One region of the Streptomyces sp. NPDC004658 genome, then DNA from elsewhere that is predicted to be linked to it. Evidence: predicted binding sites of a transcription regulator. Region 1 holds the regulator's gene; the other holds the start of a gene.
The links. The regulator HrcA, encoded in region 1, represses chaperone genes, less so after heat shock. The targets are predictions, from matches to a motif close to TTNGCACTCNGNNNNNCNGAGTGCNAA.

Region 1 (7,591 bases):
CTGGCCGCCGCGCATGATGCCGCCGGCGGCGACGATCGGGAGGCGCACGGCCTCGCGGACCTGCGCGACCAGCGACAGCAGGCCGATGCCGGCGCCGTCGTTCTCCGGGAGGTCCCGGTGGGTGCCCTGATGTCCGCCGGCCTCCACGCCCTGCGCGATCACCGCGTCGGCCCCGGCCCGCTCGACCGCGCGGGCCTCCTCGGCGGTGGTGGCGGTGACCAGGGTGAAGGTGCCGGCGCGGCGGAGCCTGTCGAACACCTCGCGGCGCGGCACGCCGAAGTGGAAGGAGACCACCGGTACCGGGTCGTCGAGCAGGACGGCGAGCTTGGCGTCGTAGCCGTCGTCCCGGCCGCTGTCCGGGTCACCCAGCTCGGTCTCGTACCAGGCGGCCTCGCCGGCCAGCTGGTGCGCGTAGACCTCGACGGCCCCGGACTCGGCGTGCTCGGGCTGGGGCATGAACAGGTTCACGCCGAAGGGGCGGCTGGTGAGCCCGCGCAGCTGCTTGATCTCCTGGTACATGCCGTCGGCGGTCTTGTACCCGGCGGCGAGGAACCCGAGGCCACCGGCCTCGGAGACGGCGGCGGCGAGCTGCGGGACGGAGACACCGCCCGCCATGGGGGCCTGCACGATCGGGTGGGGGAAGAGATCGGTCAGCGCGGAGGACATGACCGCATGGTGTCACGTCCTCCGTACAAGTCCGAATCCGGGCATCCCCCGGCATAGGCCCGTGGCATACGGGGTGCCGAGGCGCCCCGTACGTCACCGCTCAGCGCCCGTTGAACGCGTCCTTCAACCGTGAGAACAGCCCCTGCTGACCGGGCTGGAACTGGCCCTGCGGCCGTTCCTCGCCGCGCAGCTTGGCCAGCTCGCGCAGCAGCCGCTCCTGCTCCGGGTCCAGCTTGGTCGGCGTGGTCACCTCGACGTGCACGACCAGGTCGCCCCGGCCGCCGCCGCGCAGATGCGTCACGCCCCGGCCGTGCAGCGGGATCGACTGGCCGGACTGGGTGCCGGGCCGGATGTCGACCTCCTCCAGGCCGTCCAGCGTCTCCAGCGGCACCTTCGTGCCGAGGGCCGCCGCCGTCATCGGGATCGTGACCGTGCAGTGCAGGTCGTCGCCGCGCCGCTGGAACGTCGGGTGCGGCAGCTCGTGGATCTCGACGTACAGGTCGCCCGCCGGGCCGCCGCCGGGGCCGACCTCGCCCTCACCGGCGAGCTGGATCCGCGTGCCGTTGTCGACACCGGCCGGGATCTTCACGGTCAGCGTCCGCCGCGAGCGCACCCGGCCGTCGCCGGCGCACTCCGGGCACGGGGTCGGGACGACCGTGCCGAAGCCCTGGCACTGCGGGCACGGGCGGGAGGTCATGACCTGGCCCAGGAAGGACCGGGTGACCTGGGAGACCTCACCCCGGCCGCGGCACATGTCACACGTCTGGGCGGACGTGCCGGGCGCCGCGCCCTCGCCGTTGCAGGTGTTGCAGACGACGGCGGTGTCGACCTGGATGTCCTTGGTGGTCCCGAAGGCCGCCTCGTCCAGCTCGACCTCGATCCGGATCATCGCGTCCTGGCCGCGGCGGGTGCGCGAGCGCGGCCCGCGCTGCGACGCCGTACCGAAGAACGCGTCCATGATGTCGGAGAAGTTGCCGAAGCCGCCGGCCCCGAAGCCGCCCGCGCCCGCGCCGCCCGACTGGGACAGCGGGTCGCCGCCGAGGTCGTAGACCTGCTTCTTCTGCGGGTCCGACAGCACCTCGTAAGCGGCGTTGATCTCCTTGAACCGCTCCTGGGTCTTCGGGTCCGGGTTGACGTCCGGGTGCAGCTCGCGCGCGAGCCGGCGGAACGCCTTCTTGATCTCATCCTGCGACGCGTCGCGGCGCACGCCGAGAACGGCGTAGTAGTCCGTGGCCACTTACGACTCCGCCAGGATCTGTCCGACGTACCGTGCCACTGCGCGTACCGCTCCCATCGTTCCCGGGTAGTCCATGCGGGTCGGTCCGACCACGCCGAGCTTGGCAACCGCCTCGCCGCCCGAACCGTAGCCGACCGACACGACGGAGGTGGAGTTGAGTCCTTCGTGGGCGTTCTCGTGGCCGATGCGCACGGTCACGCCCGGGTCCTTGGCCTCGCCGAGGAGCTTGAGGAGCACGACCTGCTCCTCCAGGGCCTCCAGGACGGGCCGGATCGTGAGGGGGAAGTCATGCCCGAAGCGGGTCAGATTGGCGGTGCCGCCGATCATCAACCGCTCCTCGTTCTCCTCCACGAGTGTCTCCAGAAGAGTGGAGAGCACCGTGGAGACCGTACCGCGGTCCTCCGGCTCGAACGCCTCCGGGAGGTCCTCGACCAGCTTCGGCACGTCCGTGAACCGGCGGCCGGCGACCCGGCTGTTCAGCCGCGCCCGCAGATCCGCCAGGGACGCCTCGCCGAACGGCGCCGGGCAGTCGACCATCCGCTGCTCGACCCGGCCGGTGTCCGTGATCAGCACGAGCATCACGCGCGCGGGAGCCAGCGAGAGCAGCTCCACGTGCCGGACCGTGGACCGGGTCAGGGACGGGTACTGCACGACGGCGACCTGCCGGGTGAGCTGGGCGAGCAGCCGCACGGTCCGGGCCACGACGTCGTCGAGGTCGACGGCGCCCTCCAGGAAGTTCTGGATGGCCCGGCGCTCCGGCGCGGTCATCGGCTTCACGCCCGCCAGCTTGTCCACGAACAGCCGGTAGCCCTTGTCGGTGGGGATCCGCCCCGCACTGGTGTGCGGCTGGGCGATGTACCCCTCCTCCTCCAGGGCCGCCATGTCGTTGCGGACGGTCGCCGGGGAGACGCCGAGGTTGTGCCGCTCCGTGAGCGCCTTGGAACCGACCGGCTCCTCGGTGCCCACGTAGTCCTGGACGATGGCGCGCAGTACCTGAAGCCTGCGTTCACTCAGCATTCGCGCGCACCTCCAGCACGTCGTCCCCTCGTCCCTCCGGGTCGTCCGCCTGGCACTCTTCCCTCGCGAGTGCCAGCGTTCCCCGGCCCAGTGTACGGCTGCCGGGTACACCCAGGGCAAGGTCGGGCCGCCGTACCGGCTCGTACCGCTAGCGTCGCGGGTATGACCGTGACTTGGGAAGAGCTGGGGTGGGAGCGGCTGACCGCCGGGGTGGGCCGGTGCCGGCTCCCGGGCTGGGACTGCACGGTGGGGCTGGTCCTGGGCGAGGGTACGGCACTGCTCGTGGACGCCGGTTCGAGCCTCGCGGAGGGCGCCCGGCTGCGCGCCGGGGCCGAGCGGCTGGCGGGCGGCCGTGTGACCCATCTCGCGCTCACCCATCCCCACTTCGACCACGTCTTCGGCGCCGCCGTGTTCGCGGGGGCGGAGGTGTACGGGGCGGTGGGCCTGGACGCGGTGTTCGCGTACGAGCGGGCGGACCTGCGGCTGGACGCGATCCGCAACGGGCTGCCGGTGGCCGACGCCGACGAGGCGGTGGACGCGCTGGTCCCGCCCCGGCACGCGGTCTCCGGCGAGTGGACGCTCGACCTCGGCGGCGGCCGCCAGGCGCTGCTGGCCAACGTGGGCCCCGGCCACACCGCGCACGACCTGGCCGTGCTGGTCCCGGGCGACCCGGAGGTGGTGTTCTGCGGCGACCTGGTGGAGGAGTCCGGCGAACCCCAGGCCGGCCCGGACGCGGTCCCGTCCCGCTGGCCGGACGCGCTGGACCGGCTGCTGGCGCTCGGCGGCCGGGACGCGCTGTACGTGCCCGGTCACGGGGCGGTCGTGGACGCGGGGTTCGTCCGCCGCCAACGGGACGCCCTGGCAACGCGGTTCGGCGTGATCTGAGCGGCTCTTCTCCGGGGTTCCGGCGTGTCGTACGCCTCGCCGCGCGGCTTCTCCTATCGTCATCCGAATGCGCCAGTACTCCGCCGACCTGACCCCACCGTGGAAGAAGCCCAAGCCCGTACCGGAGGTCCCGGCCGAGCCGGGTCTGGTGGTGGAGGAGCCCGGCACCGGGTTCTGCGGCGCGGTGATCCGCTGCGAGGCGGGCACGGTGACCCTGGAGGACCGCTTCGGCAAGCACCGGGTGTTCCCGCTGGAGCCGCGCGGCTTCCTGCTGGAGGGCCGGGTGGTGACGCTCGTCCGCCCCGCCTCCTCGACCCCGGCACGTCCCACCCGCACGGCGTCCGGCTCGGTCGCCGTCCCCCAGGCACGCGCGCGCGTGGCCCGCGCCGGCCGCATCTACGTGGAGGGCCGGCACGACGCCGAGCTGGTCGAGAAGGTGTGGGGCGACGACCTGCGGATCGAGGGCGTGGTCGTGGAGTACCTGGAGGGCGTGGACGACCTCCCGTCGATCGTGGAGTCCTTCGCCCCGGGCCCGGACGCGCGCCTGGGCGTCCTGGTGGACCACCTGGTGCCGGGGACGAAGGAGTGGCGGATCGCGCAGTCGGTGACGAGCGAGCACGCGCTGGTCGTCGGCCACCCGTTCATCGACATCTGGCAGGCGGTGAAGCCGGCGTCGCTGGGCATCGAGGCGTGGCCGGCGGTGCCGAAGGGGCAGGACTGGAAGACGGGGGTGTGCCGGGCGCTGGGCTGGCCGGCGGAGAACACCGGGGCGGTGTGGCAGGCGATCCTGAAGCGGGTGGGCTCCTACAAGGACCTGGAGCCGGAGCTGCTGGGCAGGGTGGAGGAGCTGATCGACTTCGTCACGGGTAGCGGTGGGGCCTGACGTCGGGGAACGTTCCGAACTCGGTGGTGTCCAGTTCGACCCCGAGAACCTCCAGGGGCACCGGATCGCCGAACTTGACGATCTCCTGGCTGAGGTAGTCGGCGTCCTCCCCCTGGCCCGCCGGCTTCGTCAGCAGAACGCACTGGGCCATGATCGGGTCGACGACGAGGTAGGCAGGGATCTTCCCCGCCGCGTAGATCGAGCGCTTGACCACGTAATCCTGGTGGACGCGCTGTACTTCGAGACGACCTCCAGCACCATCGTGATCAGCCGACTGGGCAACAGCCGCCCCGAACCCGGCAGGACGTCGGGCGAGATGACCACCAGGTCCGGCACCGGCTCGCTCGACTCACCGGCGATGTCGACGTCCTGGGTCTGAAGGGGGTACCACCGCTCAAGGGGCATCTGCCGCTGTGTGTGCAGCTCGTCCACAGCGGTCATCTCCGTGGCCTCCACATCCGCCGCGTCCCACGGCGGCAGCCCACGAACCAGGTTAGGGACCGAACCGGCGTTCCGGGGGGATCCACCCGCCGGGGTTGATCAGTCCACCAGGTCCCGCACCACCGCGTCCGCCAGCAGCCGCCCGCGCAGGGTCAGCGCGGCCCGCCCCTCCTCGTACGGCCCCTCCTGGAGGAGCCCGTCCGCCAGCGCGCGCCGGGACGCCGCGAGCCCCTCCTCCTTCAGCAGGGACAGCGGGACCCCCTCCCGCAGCCGCAGCTCCAGCAGGATGCGTTCCACGCGCCGGTCCTCCTCGGACAGCAGCTCACGCCCGGCACCCGGCGAACGCCCCGCCGCGAGGGCCGCCGCGTACGCGCCCGGGTGTTTCACGTTCCACCAGCGGACCCCGCCCACGTGCGAATGGGCGCCGGGGCCCGCGCCCCACCAGTCCGCGCCCCGCCAGTACAGCTCGTTGTGCAGGCAGCGGCCCGCCCCGGAGGTGGCCCAGTTGGAGACCTCGTACCAGTCGAAGCCCGCCGCGCTCAGGGTCTCCTCGGCGATCAGGTACCGGTCGGCGTGGACGTCGTCGTCGGTCATCGGGATCTCGCCCCGGCGGATGCGGCGGGCGAGCTGGGTGCCCTCCTCCACGATGAGCGCGTAGGCGCTGATGTGGTCCGGTCCGGCGCCCAGGGCGGCCTCCAGGGACGCCCGCCAGTCGTCGTCGCTCTCCCCCGGCGTGCCGTAGATCAGGTCGAGGTTGACGTGCTCGAAGCCCGCCGCCCGCGCCTCCGCGACGCAGCGCTCGGGGCGGCCGGGGGTGTGGGTGCGGTCGAGGACCTTCAGCACGTGCTGCCTGGCGCTCTGCATGCCGAAGGAGATCCGGTTGAAGCCGCCCTCGCGGAGGGTGGCGAGGTAGGCGGGGTCGACGGACTCCGGGTTCGCCTCCGTGGTGATCTCCGCGTCCGGTGCCAGCCCGAACTCGTCCCGGATCGCCGCGAGCATCCGTACGAGGTCGTCGGCGGCCAGCAGCGTCGGCGTACCGCCGCCGACGAACACCGTGCGGACCTCGCGCGGGTCGTCGCCCAGCACCTTCCGGGCCAGGCGGACCTCGTCGGTCAGCGTGTCCGCGTAGTTGTCCCGGGAGGCCAGCACCCCGCCCGTGCCGCGCAGCTCGGTCGCGGTGTAGGTGTTGAAGTCGCAGTAGCCGCAGCGGGTCGCGCAGTACGGGACGTGCAGGTAGAAACCGAGCGGGCGGGCGGCGGCCCCGGTGAGCGCCTGCGCGGGCAGCGCGCCGTCGGCGGGGACGGGCTCGCCGTCGGGGAGTGCGGAAGGCATGCCTTCCATTGTCCAGCACCGCGGGCGTTACTCCGCCTGGAGCACCAGCAGGGCCAGGTCGTCCTCCGGCAGGCCGCCGCCGAAGTCGTGGACCAGGCGGCGGATCCTTTCAGCGATCCGCTCGGCTCCGAGCCCTGCGCAGCCGGACAGGGCGCGGGCGAGGCCGTCGCCGTCGTCGAACTGCCGGGTGCCGGAGCGCCGCTCGGTCACGCCGTCGGTGACGCAGAGCAGGCTGTCGCCCGGGCGCAGGTCGAGGGTCTCGCTGGTGTAGGTCTCGTCCTCGACCACGCCGAGGAGGGTCTGCGGACGGGCGGCGGTGCGCACGGTGCCGTCGGGGCTGAGGACGAGCGGCAGGGGGTGCCCGGCGGAGGCGAGGGTGCAGCGGACCCCGCCGTCGTACGGCGTCAGCTCGCCGTACAGGAGGGACAGGAAGCGGGTCTGCGGGCCCTCCCCGGTGGCCAGGGGCCGCCCGCCGACGGCGACCAGGGCGCGGGCGGCGGCGTCGGCGGCCTCGGTGGCGTCGTCCAGGAGGAGCTGGTTGAGGCGGTCCAGGACGTCGGCGACCCGGTAGCCCTCGCGGGCCAGCAGGCGCAGCCAGGGGCGGGCGAGGCCGATCACCACGGCGGCCTCCGGGCCCTTGCCCTGGACGTCGCCGACGGCGAAGCACCAGCGGCCGTCGCCCGCCGGGAACAGGTCGTAGAAGTCGCCGCTGGGACCGCCCTTGTCGCAGGGCTCGTAGACGAGCGCGCTGCGCACGCCGGGGATCTCGGCGACGGCGCCGGGCAGCAGGCCGCGCTGGAGGACGGCGCTGATGGTGGCCTGGCGGGCGTACTGCCGTGCCGCGCCGATGGCCAGGGCGACCCTGCGGCTGAGGTCCTCCACCAGCCCGGTCACCTCGTCCGGGAAGCCCGTCAGCCCGCACCGGCCGATGACCAGCGTGCCGAGCGGCCGGCCGCCCGCGATGAGCCGGTACGACAGCGCCGTCCCGTGGGTGCCCTGCGGGCCCAGCGCGTGGCCGGGCCAGGGGTAGGGCTCGGGACCGGAGCGCAGCCCGCCCGGCGGGCACGGCGGCTCCTTCTCCAGGGCGCACCGCAGCTCCTCGATGCGGGCCTCGCTGGCGTGCCAGACCC
Region 2 (7,591 bases), on a different contig from region 1:
CCCGAGCGCCTCGGCGTTCGCGCGCGCCACGGCCGCCGTCAGCGGGTCCCGGTCGACGGCCAGCACCCGGATCCCGGCCCGTGCCAGCGCGATGGCGTCCCCGCCGATCCCGCAGCACAGGTCGGCGACGGAGGTGACGCCCAGCTCCTTCAGCCGTCCGGCCCGGTACGCCGCGACGCGGGCCCGCGTCGACTGCTCGACCCCGTTCGGCGTGAAGAACATGCGCCCGGCGTCCTCGGCCCCGAACTTCGCCACCGCCCGCTGCCGCAGCCGGGCCTGGCCGAGCGCGGCGGAGACCAGGTCGGCCGGGTGCTCGCGGCGCAGCCGGGTGGCCACGGCCAGCTCCTGCGCGGGCTCGGTGTCGCGCACCTCGTCGAGGAGGGCGCGGCCTTCGGGGGTGAGGAGCAGTGCGAGGTCGTTCACCGGGTCATTGTGGGCCAGTCGGTGGATGGTGCGCCTCCGGCGGCGGTGTCGGCCGGGGTCGCGGGCCGGGGCCTGGGAGGATCCGGCACCATGCGAGCAGTAGTACAAAATGACAAAAGTCGGACTCTCCGGCGACTGGCCCTCGGGGGCGGAGCAGCCGCGCTGGCCGCCGCCGCCCGGCGCTGGGGGCTGGACCAGGTCCCGCTCACGCCGCCGCCACCGCCCGCGGTGAAGCCGAGGATCACCGCCCGCGACGGATTCGAGGTGGACCACCAGGAGGACTGGAACCTGCCCCCCGTCTTCACCACGATCCCGACCCGGCAGAAGGTCGTCTTCCTGACGATCGACGACGGCGCCGAGAAGGACCCGCGGTTCCTCGCCATGATGCACGAGCTCAAGATCCCGTACACCGCGTTCCTCAGCGACTACCTGGTCAGGGACGACTACGCCTACTTCCGCAGGATGCGCTCCTACGGCAACACCCTCAACAACCACACCCTGCACCACCCCTACCTGCCGGGTCTGTCCTACGAGGAGCAGAAGGACGAGATCTGCGGCATGCAGGCCGTCATGAAGAAGCAGTTCGGCAAGGCGCCCACCGTCTTCCGCCCGCCCTACGGCAACTACAACCAGGACACCCTGGTCGCCGCCAAGGAGTGCGGCATCAAGTACGCGCCGATCTGGAACGAGGAGGTCTTCGTCGACCACTGGGAGTACCGCGAGGACGACAAGCGGCTGCGCCGCGGCGACATCGTCCTCACCCACTTCCGCGGCCGGGACGACTGGGACGGCACGATGGTGGACGACATGCGCCGCTTCCTGAACAAGGTCACGCGCGAGGGCTACGCCGTGGCCCGCCTGGAGGACTACCTGTGAGGCGGGTCAGGGGCCCGGCCGCGGTGCTCGCCGCGGCCCTGCTCCTGACGGGCTGCGCCCAGTCCGTCGACCCCATCGAACGCCTCGGCAAGAAGGCCGCCGAAGGGGTGCGCCCGCACACCACCGCCCCCGACCACCGCTACCGCGTCTGGGGCCTGACCCGGCCCCTCGCCCGCTCCCCGGTGCACCCGGCCCGCCCGCTCGCTGGGCACCCGGGGACCGGCACCCCGCCCCCCGTGGTCGACCGCGTCCCCACCCGCGACCCGGTCGTCTTCCTCACCTACGACGACGGCGCCGAGCGGGACCCCCGCTTCGTCGACATGGTCCGCGAACTCCGGCTCCCGGTCACCCTGTTCCTCACCGACAGCGTCGCCGGCCCCGGCTACCGCCACTTCGCCCGCCTGCGCGCCCTGGGCGCCGGCATCGGCAACCACACCGTCGACCACCGGGCGCCGGCCGGACTGCCGTACGCCGGCCAGCGCGCCGAGATCTGCGGCCAGCAGGACCGCCTCCGCGCCGCCCTCGGCGTCCGCCCCCGCCTCTTCCGCCCGCCCTACGGCTCCTACGACCGCACCACGCTGCGCGCGGCGGCCGACTGCGGCGTCTCCGCGCTCGTCCTGTGGCGTGCCGCCCTGACCCCGGCGGGCCTCGCCTACACCCACGGCCCCCGCCACCTGCGCCCCGGCGACATCGTCCTGGTGGGCCCCGACGAGTCGAGGGGGCCGGCCCTGCGGACGCGGACGGTACGGGTGCTGAGGGAGGCACAGGGGCGAGGACTGACGGTGGGGCGCCTGGAGGACTACCTCGGGTGAGGCCGTGCGGCCCGCCGCGGGCAAAACGGCCGACGCGCCGCGGGCAATTGGCACTCCGCTTGACCGAGTGCTAATCGCGGTCATAGTCTCGGCTCTGGCACTCCCCCCTGGAGAGTGCCAGACAAACGCGACGGGCAGGTCCGGCACCCGCGACGACGGATCGACCTGGTCGCCACCTCAGACAGTTAACCCCGTGAGATCTCCGAAGGGGGAGGTCGGATCGTGACGACCGCCAGCTCCAAGGTTGCCATCAAGCCGCTCGAGGACCGCATCGTGGTCCAGCCGCTGGACGCCGAGCAGACCACGGCCTCTGGCCTGGTCATCCCGGACACCGCGAAGGAGAAGCCCCAGGAGGGTGCCGTCCTCGCCGTGGGCCCGGGCCGGTTCGAGAACGGCGAGCGTCTGCCGCTCGACGTCAAGGTCGGCGACGTCGTCCTCTACAGCAAGTACGGCGGCACCGAGGTGAAGTACAACGGCGACGAGTACCTCGTCCTCTCGGCTCGCGACGTCCTCGCGATCATCGAGAAGTAATCACCTCAAGCGACTCTCCGCTTTGAGCTGCGCCCCTGGCCCCCGCGACCGATAAGAAGCCGGGCGCCCGGGGCGCAGCGTCTTTTCACCCACAGATTTCCGAGAGGGCTCCCGCTGTCATGGCGAAGATCCTGAAGTTCGACGAGGACGCCCGTCGCGCCCTTGAGCGCGGCGTCAACAAGCTTGCCGACACCGTCAAGGTGACGATCGGCCCCAAGGGCCGCAACGTCGTCATCGACAAGAAGTTCGGCGCGCCCACCATCACCAACGACGGTGTCACGATCGCCCGCGAGGTCGAGATCGAGGACCCGTACGAGAACCTCGGCGCGCAGCTGGTGAAGGAGGTGGCGACCAAGACCAACGACATCGCGGGTGACGGCACCACCACCGCCACCGTCCTCGCCCAGGCGCTGGTCCGCGAGGGTCTGAAGAACGTCGCCGCCGGTGCCTCCCCGGCCGCCCTGAAGAAGGGCATCGACGCCGCGGTCAAGGCCGTCTCCGAGGACCTGCTCGCCTCGGCCCGCCCGATCGACGAGAAGTCCGACATCGCCGCCGTCGCCGCGCTGTCCGCCCAGGACCAGCAGGTCGGCGAGCTGATCGCCGAGGCCATGGACAAGGTCGGCAAGGACGGTGTCATCACCGTCGAGGAGTCCAACACCTTCGGCCTGGAGCTGGACTTCACCGAGGGCATGGCCTTCGACAAGGGCTACCTGTCGCCGTACTTCGTGACGGACCAGGAGCGCATGGAGGCCGTCCTGGAGGACCCGTACATCCTCATCAACCAGGGCAAGATCTCCGCCATCGCCGACCTGCTGCCGCTGCTGGAGAAGGTCATCCAGGCCGGCTCCTCCAAGCCGCTGCTGATCATCGCCGAGGACGTCGAGGGCGAGGCCCTGTCGACCCTGGTCGTCAACAAGATCCGCGGCACCTTCAACGCCGTCGCGGTGAAGGCCCCCGGCTTCGGCGACCGCCGCAAGGCGATGCTCCAGGACATGGCCGTCCTCACCGGCGCCACCGTCATCTCCGAGGAGGTCGGCCTCAAGCTCGACCAGGTCGGCATCGACGTGCTCGGCTCCGCCCGCCGCGTCACCGTCACCAAGGACGACACCACGATCGTCGACGGCGCCGGCAAGTCCGAGGACGTGCAGGGCCGCGTCGCCCAGATCAAGGCCGAGATCGAGAACACCGACTCCGACTGGGACCGCGAGAAGCTCCAGGAGCGCCTCGCCAAGCTGGCCGGCGGCGTGTGCGTGATCAAGGTCGGCGCCGCCACCGAGGTGGAGCTGAAGGAGAAGAAGCACCGTCTGGAGGACGCCATCTCCGCGACCCGCGCCGCGGTCGAGGAGGGCATCGTCTCCGGTGGTGGCTCCGCCCTGGTCCACGCCTCCAAGGTGCTGGACGGCAACCTCGACAAGTCCGGCGACGAGGCCACCGGTGTCTCCGTGGTCCGCAACGCCGTGGTCGAGCCGCTGCGCTGGATCGGCGAGAACGCCGGCCAGGAGGGCTACGTCATCGTGTCCAAGGTCAAGGACCTGGACAAGGGGCAGGGCTACAACGCCGCCACCGGCGAGTACGGCGACCTGATCAAGGCCGGCGTCATCGACCCGGTCAAGGTCACCCGCTCCGCCCTGGAGAACGCCGCCTCCATCGCCTCCCTGCTGCTCACGACCGAGACCCTGGTCGTCGAGAAGAAGGAAGAGGAAGAGCCGGCCGCCGCGGGTCACAGCCACGGCCACGCGCACTGAGCCGAGCGCTCTCGAGCGAAGGCCCGGCACCCCGTCGAGGGGGCCGGGCCTTCGCCCTGTCCGGCGCTCCCACGCGTCTACTGCTCCAGCGCGTCGAGCGCGCCCAGCTGCTGCATCAGCCCCAGCTGGTCGTGCTGCCACCACAGTTCCGCGATCTTGCCGTCCTCGCCGAACCGGAACAGCGTCATCCCGGTCATGGCGACCTGCCTGCCGGTGGGCGCGATCCCCAGGAAATCGCCCTGGTGCGTGGCGTACCAGGTCCACCGCGCGCAGGCCCGGTCGCCCTGGGTGAGCACGTCCTCGACCGTGAACGCGAAGTCGAACGCGCCGCGCCACATCCGGAACTCGGCGCGGACGTTGTCCAGCCCGATGGTGTCCTGCGGGTTCATCGGATCATGGCTGTGGATGTCCTCGTCCAGCAGGTCGTTGAACGGCGGCAGCTCGCCCTCGGCGCACAGCGCCTCGAAGAACCCGCGCACCATGCCCTCGGCCAGGTTCTCGTCCCGTACGACGTCCAGGTCGATGAACGTCGGCATCTCGTCGCACAGCGCGACCAGGCCGCGGAAGATCCGGTCGGTCTCGGGGAGGTTCGAGTTCCGCATCGCGTCCTCGTACGACGCGAACTCCACCACTTCGACGACGTGCGACGCGTCCGAGCGGTCCGTGCCGACCACCGCGTGCGTCGCCGTCCGCTTGCCCTTGGTCTGCCGCACCCAGTCGTCCATGAGCCGGTTCATCTCGTCCAGCCGGCTCGTCCTGCACTCGATGAGCTGTACGAAGGTCATGCGCCGCCTCCGGCCCCCCTGGTCCGGTACCGTCCCGCCCATTTTCCCACCGGGACGGCGGCGCCACCCGTCCGCTACTGCGGCCCGTACTTGCGCCCCGTCCGGGAGCTGATCCCACCCAGCAGCCCGCGCGGCGTCACCTTCACCAGGCCCATCAGCGCCTTGTACCGGGGGTCGGGGATGGACACCGTCCTGCCGCGCGCGAGGTCGGACAGGGCCGCCGCGACCAGCTTGTCGGCGTCCAGCCACATCCAGCCCGGGATGTTGTCCGTGCCCATCCCGGCCCGCTGGTGGAACTCGGTGCGCACGAACCCCGGGCACAGCGCCATCAGCCGGACGCCGGTGCTGGCCAGGTCCTTGGCCGCGCCCTGGGTGAACTGCACGACCCACGCCTTGGACGCGCCGTACGTGCCGCGCGGGAGGAAGGCGGCCACCGAGGCGACGTTCACCACCCCGCCCCGGCCGCGCTCGCGCATCGCCCCGGCCGCCGCCGACGTCAGCCGGAGCACCGCCTCGCAGTGCACCTTGAGCATCCGCAGCTCGTCCGCCATCGGAACCTCCAGATAGCGGCCCTTGTTGCCGAAGCCGGCGTTGTTGACCAGGAGGTCGACCGGGTTCTTCTGGTCGCCGAGCCGGTCGGCCACCGCCTCGATGCCCTCGTCCCGCGCCAGGTCGGCGGTCAGCACCTCCACCTCGATGCCGTGCCGGTCGTGCAGTTCCGTCGCCTGGTCGCGCAGCCGCTTGGTGTCCCGCGCGACCAGGACGAGGTCATGCCCGTCCGCCGCCAGCCGCCGCGCGAACGCGGCACCGATCCCCGCGGTCGATCCCGTAATCAGAGCCGTTGTCATGGCCCAAGCGTAGTGACCCGGACCGCGGGCCTCCGCGGTCCGCGCGCCGCGTCCGGTGTCCTGCCGGCGAGCTGTCAGGCCCCGTGCTCGGCCACGTACTTCCGGGCCTTCGCCAGCGTGTCCGTGTGCAGCGCCGTGCCCGCCGCGAGCAGCCGGGGCAGCAGCTGCCGCTCGGTGGTGACCGCGCGGAACTGCATCGCCGCCGTCACCCCGTGGTCCGGCCGGTGCACGATCCGCACGGGATCGCCCGCCCGGATCTCACCCGGTTCGATCACCCGGAGGTAGGCGCCCGTTGCGCCCTTCTGCGTGAATCTCCTGACCCAGCCGCGCTCGCCCAGATGGCCCTGGAAGGTGGCACACGGAATGCGGCCGGAGGTCACTTCCAGTACGACGGTGGCACCGATCCGCCAGCGCTCCCCGATCAGCGCCCCGGAGACGTCCAGGCCGTCCGTCGTCAGGTTCTCGCCGAAGCAACCGTTGGCCAGCGATCTGCCGAGTTCCCGCTCCCAGGCGTCGAGATCCTCCCGGGCGTACGCGTACACCGCCTGGTCGTCCCCGCCGTGGTAGCGGGTGTCGCACACCGCGTCCCCGGCGAGTCCGCCCGCGCCGACGCCCCGCGGGCCGGGCGCCGCCACCCGCACCGGCCCGTCGGCCGGCTGCTTGTCGATGCCGGTCAGACCGTCCGGCTGGTTCGTGTACGGCACCTGCCGGGGCCGGCCCAGATTCACCGAGAGAAGCTTCATCCCGGCACGGTAAGCGATCGGTCCCCAAAGCGTCGACGCATTATTGGTCGCCTTGCCCAAGACTGCCTTATGCTCGACGGGTGATCGAGGCCCGCCATCTCCGCGTCCTGCGCGCCGTAGCCACCACCGGTTCCTTCTCGGCGGCCGGGCGTCAGCTGGGCTGCACACAGCCCGCCGTCAGCCAGCAGATGAAGGCCCTGGAAGCCTCGGTCGGCACCCCGCTGCTGGTCCGCACCGGGCGCGAGATGCGCCTCACGCAGGCCGGCGAGGCCCTGGTCCGGCACGCCTCCGGCATCCTGGCCGGGCTCACCGCGGCCGAGGAGGAGGTCGCCGCCATCGCCGGCCTGCGCGCGGGCCGGGTCCGGCTGGTCTCCTTCCCCAGCGGCAGCTCCACCCTGGTCCCCACCGCCCTGGCCGCCCTGCGAGCGGCTCACCCCGGCACCCGTGTCTCCCTGGAGGAGGCCGAGCCGCCGCGGTCGGTCGAACTGCTCCGCGAGGGCGACTGCGACCTGGCCCTGGCCTTCCGGTACGAGGGTGCGGCGATCGCCGAGGACTGGGACGACCTCGTCGTGCGGCCCCTGCTGACGGACCGCCTGGTCGCCCTGGTGCCCGAACGGCACCGGCTCGCGCGCGCGGACACCGTCGCCATCGGCGAGCTGGCCCACGAGCCCTGGATCGCGGGCTGTCCGCGCTGCCGCGGTCAGCTGGTCGAGGTGTGCGAGGGGGCCGGCTTCACCCCGCGCATCGACTTCGCCACCGACGACTACCCGGCCGTGGTCGGCCTGGTCGGCGCCGGTCTCGGTGTCGCCGTACTGCCCCAGCTGGCCG

Region 2: groES (co-chaperone GroES) is a predicted target of HrcA. The motif match lies at 2,159-2,185, and genes of this name have one in related genera.

Annotation. Positions count from the first base shown of each region.
Region 1 covers NZ_JBEXKG010000033.1:50,222-57,812, reverse strand. The annotation lists gene ABZV94_RS14750 (nitronate monooxygenase) at 1-666, opposite strand, end outside; gene dnaJ (molecular chaperone DnaJ) at 767-1,903, opposite strand; gene hrcA (heat-inducible transcriptional repressor HrcA) at 1,904-2,920, opposite strand; gene ABZV94_RS14735 (MBL fold metallo-hydrolase) at 3,083-3,805, shown strand; gene ABZV94_RS14730 (DUF3097 domain-containing protein) at 3,873-4,688, shown strand; partial or broken gene ABZV94_RS14725 (Uma2 family endonuclease) at 4,666-5,168, opposite strand; gene hemW (radical SAM family heme chaperone HemW) at 5,229-6,461, opposite strand; gene ABZV94_RS14715 (SpoIIE family protein phosphatase) at 6,489-7,591, opposite strand, start outside.
Region 2 covers NZ_JBEXKG010000005.1:11,877-19,467, reverse strand. The annotation lists gene ABZV94_RS03585 (methyltransferase domain-containing protein) at 1-423, opposite strand, end outside; gene ABZV94_RS03580 (polysaccharide deacetylase family protein) at 514-1,299, shown strand; gene ABZV94_RS03575 (polysaccharide deacetylase family protein) at 1,296-2,111, shown strand; gene groES (co-chaperone GroES) at 2,334-2,642, shown strand; gene groL (chaperonin GroEL) at 2,762-4,387, shown strand; gene ABZV94_RS03560 (ester cyclase) at 4,465-5,172, opposite strand; gene ABZV94_RS03555 (SDR family oxidoreductase) at 5,247-6,020, opposite strand; gene ABZV94_RS03550 (MOSC domain-containing protein) at 6,095-6,763, opposite strand; gene ABZV94_RS03545 (LysR family transcriptional regulator) at 6,844-7,591, shown strand, end outside.